Linked DNA regions of Fodinicola acaciae. The protein of the gene in region 2 interacts with the protein of the main gene of each other region in a pairwise test. Links are inferred from orthologs where the notes say so. Each region holds a gene or a part of one and is shown on either strand. Other genes may lie near its edges.

What was found. Proteins that work in one complex are often made in the same cells at the same time.
Region 1: the proteins of GNX95_RS37720 (region 2) and ndk interact in binary tests that used the Escherichia coli proteins (3 or more experiments, as listed by UniProt). The link is inferred for Fodinicola acaciae from one-to-one orthologs.

The regions. Positions count from the first base shown.
Region 1 is NZ_WOTN01000002.1:2,254,962-2,259,486, reverse strand. The notes cover bases 1,637-4,516. They hold ndk (nucleoside-diphosphate kinase), read right to left. Parts: upstream 3,342-4,516; coding sequence 2,931-3,341; downstream 1,637-2,930. Other genes in these bases: GNX95_RS25920 (DUF4233 domain-containing protein), read right to left, coding at 4,489-4,516; GNX95_RS25925 (methyltransferase domain-containing protein), read right to left, coding at 3,615-4,409; GNX95_RS25930 (ribbon-helix-helix domain-containing protein), read left to right, coding at 3,455-3,643; GNX95_RS25940 (hypothetical protein), read right to left, coding at 2,289-2,813; GNX95_RS25945 (hypothetical protein), read right to left, coding at 1,637-2,186. Outside these bases: GNX95_RS25955 (transglutaminase family protein), read left to right, coding at 1-643; GNX95_RS25950 (hypothetical protein), read left to right, coding at 1,039-1,383; more of GNX95_RS25945, read right to left, coding at 1,380-1,636; more of GNX95_RS25920, read right to left, coding at 4,517-4,525. UniProt on the Escherichia coli protein: Major role in the synthesis of nucleoside triphosphates other than ATP. The ATP gamma phosphate is transferred to the NDP beta phosphate via a ping-pong mechanism, using a phosphorylated active-site intermediate.
Region 2 is NZ_WOTN01000004.1:484,845-490,520, reverse strand. The notes cover bases 1,594-4,539. They hold GNX95_RS37720 (uracil-DNA glycosylase), read right to left. Parts: upstream 3,437-4,539; coding sequence 2,750-3,436; downstream 1,594-2,749. Other genes in these bases: GNX95_RS37710 (SDR family NAD(P)-dependent oxidoreductase), read left to right, coding at 4,379-4,539; GNX95_RS37715 (fructosamine kinase family protein), read right to left, coding at 3,464-4,342; mftF (mycofactocin biosynthesis glycosyltransferase MftF), read left to right, coding at 1,594-2,624. Outside these bases: mycofactocin biosynthesis peptidyl-dipeptidase MftE, read left to right, coding at 1-421; GNX95_RS37730 (mycofactocin-coupled SDR family oxidoreductase), read left to right, coding at 418-1,203; more of mftF, read left to right, coding at 1,200-1,593; more of GNX95_RS37710, read left to right, coding at 4,540-5,050; GNX95_RS37705 (DUF998 domain-containing protein), read left to right, coding at 5,171-5,676. UniProt on the Escherichia coli protein: Excises uracil residues from the DNA which can arise as a result of misincorporation of dUMP residues by DNA polymerase or due to deamination of cytosine.

The DNA of each region.
Region 1 (4,525 bases), on a different replicon or contig from region 2:
GCACGCGCCGCACAAGGAGCTGAAGGTCGTGTCGTCCTCGGTCGTGGAGACCGGCGACGACTCCGAGCCGATCGACAAGGCCGCGTGGTCGGAGCTGCGCGAGCCCGCGGTGCTGGACCGCTACACCGAGGTGCTGGAGCCGACCGCGTACACGCCACGTGACCGCGAGCTGGCCGCCGTCGCACGCGACCTGCGCCGCGGCGTACGGCCGGCGGAGGCGGTGCTGGCGGCGTCGAAATGGGTCCACGAGCAGCTCGCCTATCACCGCGGCGCGACCGGCGTACACAGCACCGCGACCGACGCGTGGCGAGCGCGCGAAGGCGTCTGCCAGGACTTCGCGCACCTGACGCTGGTGTTGCTGCGGCTGATGGGGATCCCGTCGCGCTATGTGTCCGGCTATCTGCACACCAAGCGCGACGCGGCGCTGCGTGAGGTCGTACGCGGCGAGAGCCACGCGTGGATCGAGGCGTGGACCGGCGACTGGTGGGGCTATGACCCGACCAACGACATCCCGGTGGGGCCGCGGCACATCTGGGTGGCGCTCGGCCGCGACTACGCCGACGTGGCGCCGCTGAAAGGCATCTACTCCGGCGGCGCCGCGTCGGCCCTGGACGTCTCCGTCGAGGTCACCCGCCTCGCGTGAGGCCTGTCCCAGCCGTCGCCGAACGCCGCGATTTCCGCGGCACTCACCGAACGCCGCCATCCCCGCGGCCCTCACCGAACGCCGCCATCCCCGCGGCAGCCGGCCAGAACCGACCTTCCCGCGCCGCTGAACGTCGAACGTCGCCCATTTGCCGACACCTACCCAGCGCCGCAATTTCGCCGGCGCTCACTGAGCGCCGCCTTTCGCGCGGCACTCGCCCAACGACGCCATTTCTGCGGCAGCCGACCAGAGCCGGCATATTGGCAGCACTGAGCGTCGAACGGCGTACATTTGGCGGCACTCACTGAGCGCCGCAATTTCGCCGGCACTCACTGAGCGCCGCCTTTCGCGCGGCACTCGCCGAACGACGCCCTTTCCACGACATTGAACGATCAATGCCGGACAATTCACGGCACTCGCCGAGCGACGCCTTTTCCACGACATTGAGCGGTCAACGCCACACAATTCCCGGCGCTCGCCGAGCGACGCAGCTTTCCCGGCACTCGCCGAGCGACGCCATCCGGCCAGCGGTCGCCGAGCGACGCAACTTTCCCGGCACTCGCCGAGCGACGCAGCTTTCCCGGCACTCGCCGAGCGACGCCATCCGGCCAGCGGTCGCCGAGCGACGCAACTTTCCCGGCGCTCGCCGAGTGCCGCCATGCGCTCGGTGCTCGCCGAGTGCCGCCATGTGCTCGGCGCTCGCCGGGCGACGAGCCGGGCGCGAGCACGCGGATTTCTAGACGTCGTGGAGGCCGTAGCTGCCGGTGGCGCTGCTGCCGGCTCCGGACCCACTGCCTGAGCCGCCGTCGGCCGGCGCGAAGGAACCGGTGTCGCCGCCAGAGGCCTGGCCGCCGCTGCTACCAGAACCCTGGCTCGATCCGCTGCCGCCGCCGGCCGAGGAGCCCGAACCCTGGCCGGAGTCGTGGCCGTCCGCCTGACCGCCGGAGTCGTGACCAGCACCCTGGCCACCAGCGTCGTGACCTGCGCCTTGGCCGCCGGAGTGACCGGAGTCCTGGCCACCCGAGGCCTGACCACCAGCGCCCTGGCCGGCACCTTGGCCGGTGTGCGGCTCGGAGCCGGTGGCGGACGGCTGGCCGCCGGTCGTACCGCCGGACTGGTGGTCGGCACCACCGGTCGGCGCGCTGCCGCCGTGTTCGCCGCCGCCACCACCACCACCACCATGCTCGCCACCGCTGCCGGTGGTCGGCTGCGTCTCGCCGCTGGCCGGCGCCGAGCTGCTGTGGCCACTCCCGCCGTCGCTGCCGGGGTGAGTGCCAAAGTTGCCGTCCTGCTTGACGTCCAGATAGCCGTCGCCGTTGGTGTCGGTCCAGTGCTCGTCGTATGTGCCGTCGTGGTTGACGTCGTAATACGCCTGGTCGACGGTGCCGTCGTGGTCGTAGTCGTACGCGATGAAGTCGGTCTTGCCGTCGCCGTTCTCGTCGGCGGTGATCGTCACGCTGCCGTCGGAGTTCTCGTGGTAGTCGACATGGTCCCAGTCGCCGTCGCCGTCGACGTCGACATTGGTCGAGTAATCGTCACTCATTGATCGAAAAGCCTCTCGGTTTCGGACGTGTTCTCATTGCCGGCATACGCGACGGCCCGGCCAGATGACCGGCCGGGCCGTTGCGTGCACTGCTCTACCGGATCAGACGTTGTGCAGCGGAACGTCGCCTTCCGGCGTGTACTTCGTGTCGAAGTGGCCGTTGTGGTTGCTGTCGTAGTCGACGGTGTCGACCTTGCCGTCCTCGTTGGTGTCGTGCTGCGCGTAGTCGAACCGGCCGTCGTAGTTGGTGTCCTGCTGGTACGTGTCGTATTTGCCGTCGTAGTTCGTGTCGCTGGTGACGTGGTCGATGCGGCCGTCCTCGTTGGAGTCGGTCCCCTTGTAGTCGGTGTGACCGTCCTGGTTGCCGTCGCCGTTCACCCGGTCGAGGTAACCGTCACCGTTGGTGTCTTTCCAGTACTGGTCGTACGTGCCGTCATAGTTCGTGTCGTACTTGGCGTCGTCCACGATGCCGTCGTGGTTGTAGTCATGCGCGACGAAGTCGACCTTGCCGTCGTGGTTGAAGTCGTCGGTGATGGTGACACTGCCGTCGGAGTTCGTCGTGTAGTCGACGTCGTCGTAGTGTCCGTCGCCGTCGACGTCAACGTTGGCGTGGTAGTCGTCGCTCATGTCGAGGTCCTCTCCTGCAGCGACAGTCAGTGTCGCTGAGCTGCTGCCTTCACTGGAATGAACGGTACGTGCGGTGCGCCACCCTGGATATCCCCAAAATGCGCCATCACCGTTACGTCAGGCCAGCTCGGGGAAGAAGAGCTTGAGCTCACGGGACGCCGACTCCGGCGAATCGGACGCGTGCACCAGGTTTTCCCGGTTGGACAGCGACAGGTCGCCGCGGATCGTGCCGGCGGCGGCCTTGCGGCCGTCGGTGCTGCCGATCAGGCCACGTACGACCTCGATCGCCGTGTCGCCGGACAGCACCAGCGCCACCAGCGGACCCGAGGTGATGAACTCGCGCAGCGGCGGATAGAAGGCCTTCTCGACGTGTTCGGCGTAGTGCTGGTCGGCGGTCTCGCCGTCCAGATTGCGCAGCTCCAGCGCCTCGATGGTCAGGCCCTTGCGCTCGAACCGGCCGAGGATCTCGCCGACCAGGCCGCGGCGCACCGCGTCCGGCTTGAGCAGCACGAGCGTACGCTCCGACACCTGCTTGTCTCCTGTCTGCCAACGTTGACCTGCACGAACTTTAGCGGCCGGCGACACGCGGAGAGTACGCGCATGCATTTGCCCTGGTTTGCGAACTGCGTACGCTGTGCGGCATGAAGAGGAGAACGGTGAAACTGCCGGACGACCTCGACGCCAGGGCTCGCGAGGAGGCCGTCCGGCGCGGCATGAGCCTGTCCCGCTGGCTCCGCGAGGCGGTCGCCAGCCAGGTCCGCACGCTCGACCTGCGGACACACCAGACAGACAGCGGGAGTCCTAGCGTGGACGCCGGCCGACCACGGTGAAGCACACGACACCCGAGCAGAGCCAGCCGTCCCGCTCACCCTGTGCCAGCTCGGCCCAGAAGTCGTCCACCTCGCCGGCGGTCGCGACGCCGTCCGCGACCATGGCACGCAGCGGACCGGCGAACACGATCCGCATGAAGCTGACGCTGTTCTGGATCACCTGAGCGACGCAGCGTACGTCCTCCAGACCCGCCTCGACCAGATAGCGCTGCTGCCGACGACCCAGCCAGCCGTGCGCCAACGCGTCCGAGGTCCGCTGCGCGAGCGCGGTCGCGAGCTTGACGTTCGTGCTGTTGAGAAACATCGTGCCGGCGTCGATGTCGGACAGCACGACGAGCCCGCCAGGTCGGGTGACCCGCACCATCTCGCCTACGGCCGTGACCGGGTCGGCGACGTGGATGAGCATTCGTTCGCTGCGGCAGCGGTCGAAGGTCGCGTCGTCGAACTCCAGACGGTGAGCGTCGCCCTCGACGAACTCGACCGGCCGGTCGGCCCGGCCGCGGGCCTCCGCGACCATCTCGGCGCTCCGGTCGAGACCGACGACCCGTCCGGCCGGGCCAACCCGCTTCGCGACTTCGATCGTGTCCGCGCCGATCCCCGAGCCGACGTCCAGCACCGCGAGGCCGTCACGCAGATCGAGCAGGCGGAGAATGGTTTCCTTGACCACGCTCTCGTCCGGGATCTCCGTACGCGCATCGAGGAAGTCGATGTAGTACTGCGGCCGGCCCACGATCGTGCTGAAGCCACCCGGATCTTCGGCGTTCATGGCCGCAGCCTATTTCCGGTTCTCCTGCCGCGAGTGCCGTATTTCCCGTTATCTCGGCGTTTCTGCCCGTACAGGCAGGTCAGTGCGTGAAACGGGCCGGCCGGGTGAGCGTGCGA
Region 2 (5,676 bases):
CGGACGCTCCGCCTGCCGCTGGGCCGACCGGTTGCTGCTCGTCAACGCCCATGGCGGCAACATCGGTGCGCTGGTCGGTGCGGTGCAGCTGCTGCGATACGAAGGCCGCGACGCGGCCTGGTGGCCGTGTGTCACCCGGACCGGTGACGCGCATGCCGGCCGCACCGAGACCTCGCTGATGCTGCACGTCGACCCGGCCGTCGTACGCGCCGGCGCCGAGCCGGGCAACACCCAGCCGCTGGCCGAGCTGATGCCCGCGCTGCGCACTCACGGCGTACGCGCGCTGAGCCCCAACGGTGTGCTCGGCGATCCGACCGGAGCGAGCGCGGCCGAAGGCGAGCTGCTGCTGGACGAGATGGCGACCGGGCTGGTGGAGGCCGTACGCCGGTGGACTCCGGACGAGCGCGGACGGTTGGTGTGAGCGCGCGCGTCGCGGTCGTCACCGGCGCCGCGCGCGGGATCGGAGCAGCTGTCGTCGATCAGCTGGCCGGCGCCGGCTGGCTCGTCGTGGCGTCCGACATCTGCGCGGACAACGCGGCCCTGCCTTATCGGCTGGCCTCTCGGGACGATCTCGAGGCGGTCGCCGAGCCATACGGTGACGCCGTCCTGCCGGTGGTCGCCGACGTACGCGATGCCGGCGCGATGAAGGACCTTGTCGCGAGCGCTGTCCGGAAATACGGTGGCGTCGACGCGGCGGTCGCGGCGGCGGCGGTGATCGCCGGCGGTGTGCCGTTGTGGGAGCTGCCGGACGACTCATACGACGCGCTTTTCGATGTCGGCGTACGCGGCGTGCACAATCTCGCTCGTGCGGCGGTGCCGGCGATGCTGGAGCGGCCAACGCCGCGCACTGGCAGGTTTGTGGCGGTCGCGTCGGCGGCGAGCGAACGCGGACTGTGGCACCTGGCCACCTACTGCTCGGCGAAACACGCGGTCGTCGGTCTGATCCGTGGCTTGGCGGCCGACCTGCGCGGCAGCGGAGTGCTCGCCAGCGCGGTCGCGCCGGGATCGACGCGCACCGACATGCTGGCGGCGACGGCCGCGTTGTATCACCTTGGTTCCGTGGACGAGTTCGCACAGCACCAACTCACCGACCGCATCCTCGAACCTGCCGAGATCGCCGCCGCGGTGGCCTGGCTGTGCTCGCCGGCCGCCTCCGCGGTCACCGGCAGCGTGCTCAACGTCGATGGCGGCTTCGTCGGATGAGCCTGCCGGAGGCCACCAGCCTGCCGGTGGGCTTCGCCGTAGGGCTGGACACCGGTGTGCAACAGCGCGGCCGCGTGCTGATGGGTGGTGCGCCGTTTCGCATCCTGACGCTGTCGCCGAAAGCCGCTGACCTGCTGGTCGACGGGTCGGTGGTGGTAGGCGACCAGACCTCGGCGGCGTTGGCGAGGCGGCTGCTGGCGTCCGGAGTCGCGCATCCGCGACCAACCCCAGCCGCGCCAGAGCTGATCACCGTTGTCGTACCGGTGAAAGACCGGCCAGCCGGCCTCGAGCGACTGCTTCGCCAAGTCGTCGAGACGGTCTCCCCCACGCCGTCTTTGGTCGTTGTGGACGACGGTTCGCGCGACCAGTTGGCGATCGCGCGCATCGCACGCACGTATGGCGCGCGGCTGCTGCGGCATCCGATGCCATATGGTCCGTCGGCCGCCCGCAACGCCGGTTTGCGAGTCGCGGAAACGCGATTGGTGGCGTTCCTCGACTCCGACTGTGCGCCGGTCGCCGGTTGGCTGCAGCCGCTGCTCGACCATTTCGCCGACCCGTTGGTCGCCGTCGTGGCGCCGCGGATCGTGTCGCTCGGTGAGCCGTCGTCGTGGATCGGTCGCTACGAAAAGTTTGCCAGCTCGCTGGACCGTGGACCGGCCGAAGCGTCCGTCCAGCCGCGCAGCCGCGTGTCATACGTGCCGAGCGCGGCGCTGCTCGTCCGCCGGTCGGCGGTCGGCGACGGTTTCGACGAAGGCATGCGAGTGGCCGAGGACGTCGACCTGGTGTGGCGGCTGGTGGAGGCAGGCTGGACCGTACGTTACGAGCCGCGGTCGCAGGTCGAGCACGAGCATCGGACGCGGTTGTTGGAATGGATGCGTACGCGCGCGTTCTACGGTACCGGCGCGGCGCCGCTCGCCTTGCGACACGGTGACGCCGTCGCGCCGCTCGTGATGGACCGGTGGTCGGCCTCCGCGTGGGGCCTGGCCTTGACCGGCTGGCCGGGGACGCTCGCCGGCCTCGGCATCACCGCCGTCGCGGCGCGGCGGCTGGCGCGGCGGTTGCGGGTCGACGTGCCGGCGCTGGAGGACGTGGACCGTACGTCTCGGCAGCTGGTCTTCCACGGCACGCTGGCCAGCGGCTGGCAGGTGGCCTCGCTGCTGACGCGGCACGCCTGGCCGATCACCCTGGCCGCCTCGCTGGTCTCGCGCCGCGCTCGCCGCGTCGCGGTCGCCGTCGCGCTCGGCGAGGGCCTGGTCTCCTGGTATCGCGACCGTCCGCCCCTCGACCCGGTCCGTTACGTGGCGGCGCGGCGGCTGGACGACCTGGCCTACGGCACCGGCCTGTGGCTCGGCGCGCTCCGCCACCGTACGCTCGCACCCCTGCGGCCAGCCTTCACCAAGGTCACCCGCCCCGGCCGCTGACCTGCGCAGATGTCCGCCACGGTCCCAATCGGACACGCCAAACCGCGTCCGATTGCCACCTTGTTGACTGTTACCCGCTGGTAAATTGGGCAACAGGATGACAATCGGACTCGCAGGCGCGGACCCTACGGCAGGCGCCAGTCGACGGGCTCGCCACCCTGGCCAACCAGCAGCTCATTCGCGCGCGAGAACGGCCGTGAGCCGAAGAAGCCGCGGTCGGCCGACATCGGCGACGGATGCGCCGACTCGATGCACGGCACGCCAGGCATCAGCGGCCGCAGGTTGCGCGCGTCGCGGCCCCACAGGATCGCCACCATCGGCTTGCCACGCGCCGCCAGCGCACGGATCGCCTGCTCGGTGACCTCTTCCCACCCCTTGCCGCGATGCGACCCCGGTTGGCCGGGCGAGACGGTCAACGACCGGTTGAGCAGCAGGATGCCGTGATCGGCCCACGGCGACAGGTCACCGTTGGACGGCATCGGAAAGCCGAGATCCTCGACATACTCGCGATAGATGTTCTGCAGCGACCGCGGAATCGGCCGCACGTCCGGCGCCACCGAGAAGCTCAGGCCGATCGCGTGACCCGGCGTCGGATAGGGGTCCTGGCCGACGATCAGCACGCGTACGTCGTCGAACGGCTGCGTGAAAGCGCGCAGCACGTGCTGGCCGGCCGGCAGATACTGACGACCGGCGGCGATCTCGGCGCGCAGGAAGTCCCCCATCGCGGTGATCCGGTCGGCCACCGGATCCAGCGCCTTGGCCCAGCCCGGGTCCAGGATGTCCGCCAGGTTCTTCCGGGCCGTCTCGGCCATCTGGTCAGCCTCCGTCATTTCGTGGCGTCACAAGTACCGGCGCGCGTTTTCTCCGGCCCGTGCACCGTACCCACCCCCGAAAAGCGCCGCGTGCACGACCAGCGGATGAACCTGGTGCAGCGCCACGCGCTCACGCCATCCGTCGGCGAGCGGCCGCTCCTGTGCGTACGCGCTGAGCACCGTTTCCAGGTGTGGCAAGCCAAAAAGCGCCAGCATGGCCAGGTCGGTCTCGCGGTGGCCGCCGTGCGCCGCCGGGTCGATCAGGTACGCCACGCCGTCGTGTCCACAGTGGACATTGCCGGACCAGAGGTCGCCGTGGACGCGCGCCGGCGGCTCGGCCGGTCCGGCGACGGTGTCCAGTCTGTCGAGCAGTTGGTCCACGGCGGCGGCATCAGACGGCGAGATCCGGCCGTGGTCGACGGCCAGCCGCAGCGTCGGTCGTACACGCCGCTCGGCATAGAACGCCGGCCAGTCCGGCGCCGGCTCGTTGCTCACCGGCAGCGAGCCGACGAACCCGGGCCACGGCGCGCCGAAGCCGTCGGCACCGGCCGCGTGCAGCCGAGCCAGCCGCCGGCCAAACTCGGCCATGCCGTCGGCGGTCGGCGCGCCGGGAGCGATCCACTCCAGTACGAGCAGGTCGTCGGCATAGCCGATCACCTCCGGCACCGGCACGGCATCAGCCGCCGCGAGCCACCGCAGGCCGGCGGCCTCCGCCTCGAACAGGCCGGCCGGCGCTTTGTCCAGCGTTTTCGCGAAAAGGTCCGAGCCGTCGTCGAGCGTCAGCCGCTGCGCCACGCAGATGTCGCCGCCAGGCACCGGCGTCATCCGGATCCGCTGGTGCTCGATCAGCCGGCTCAGCGTGCCACTGTGCTCGCGGACGTACGCGATGTCGATGCCACCCTCCACAACGCCATCCTGCCAAATGGTCCCTAAGCTGCAGGCATGGCAGACCAGTCGATCGTCATCGTCGGCGCCGGTGGCGGCATGGGATACGCGCTGGCCAAGCGGTTCGCCGCGGGTGGCCTGCGGGTCGGCCTGGTGGCGCGCCAGCAGCCGACGCTGGAGCGGCTCGCCGGCCAGCTCGCCGAGGCCGGCGTCGAGGCGACGACCGCGGTCGGCGACGCGTCTTATTCCGGCTCGATCCGGTCGGCGCTGGACAAGCTGACCGAGCAGCTCGGCGTGCCGCAGGTGCTGGTCTACAACGTCGCCGCGGTGGAGCCGGGACGTCCGTCTACATTGGACTCCGTACGGCTGCTGGCCAGCCTCGCCTCCAACGCCGGCGGTTTCCTCGACACCGTCCAGCAGGTGCTGCCCGGGATGCGCAAGCGCCGGTCCGGCACGATCCTGCTGACCGGCAGTGGCGTCGCGCTCAACCCGTGGGTCGACGGCGCTGCCCTGTCCGCTGGCAAGGCCGCGCAGCGCTCGCTGCTGCGAGCTCTCGCCGTCGAGGTCGCGGACGAAGGCATCCACGCCGCCACGGTGACCATCAAAGGTGTGATCGGCAGCTCGGCGGAGTTCGCGCCGGAGCGCATCGCCGAGGCATTCTGGGACGTACATGTGCAGGCCAAAAAGGACTGGGAAGTCGAACGGATCTACACCGGCTCTAATCCCTGAGGCGCCCCCTAGGGGTTGCGCCTTAATACCTGAGGCATAGACCCCTACACACGATGTATAGGGTCAGGTCCCGACCAACGGATCACGACACCGGGGTGCCTGTCCGGCCAGGATCTTTTCATGGCCGTCAGCAGCGAAGTCAGTCGTCCGTGGGTGGTGGACAGGCGCACCGCCAGTCCGGTGTGGCCGGTCGCCGCCGGTCTGGTCGCCTTCCTGCTGGCGTTCGTGTCAGTCGGATATCTGCACGCCGTCGCGCCGCCGTCGCTCAATCCGATCCGCGACACCGTCAGCGACTACGTGTACGTTCCGGGTGTCGGCGGTCTGTTCGGCTTCGCCGTCGTGATGACCGCGCTCGGCTCGGCGGCGTTGCTGGTCGGCATGCGATATTCGCCGCTGCGAGCGCACCGGCTGTCGTACGCGCTGATGGGCGTGTGGTGCGCCGGACTGGCGCTGCTGCCGACCTTTCCGACCGACCGCATCGTGCTCGGCCAGATGAGCGTGGTCGGCAACATTCACCGCTATCTGGCCGTCATCGCGTTCGTGGCACTGCCGATGGCCGGCCTCGGCATCGCGACCGCCCTGTGCTCACACGAGCCGCTGCGCCGGCTCGGCAACTGGATCCGCTG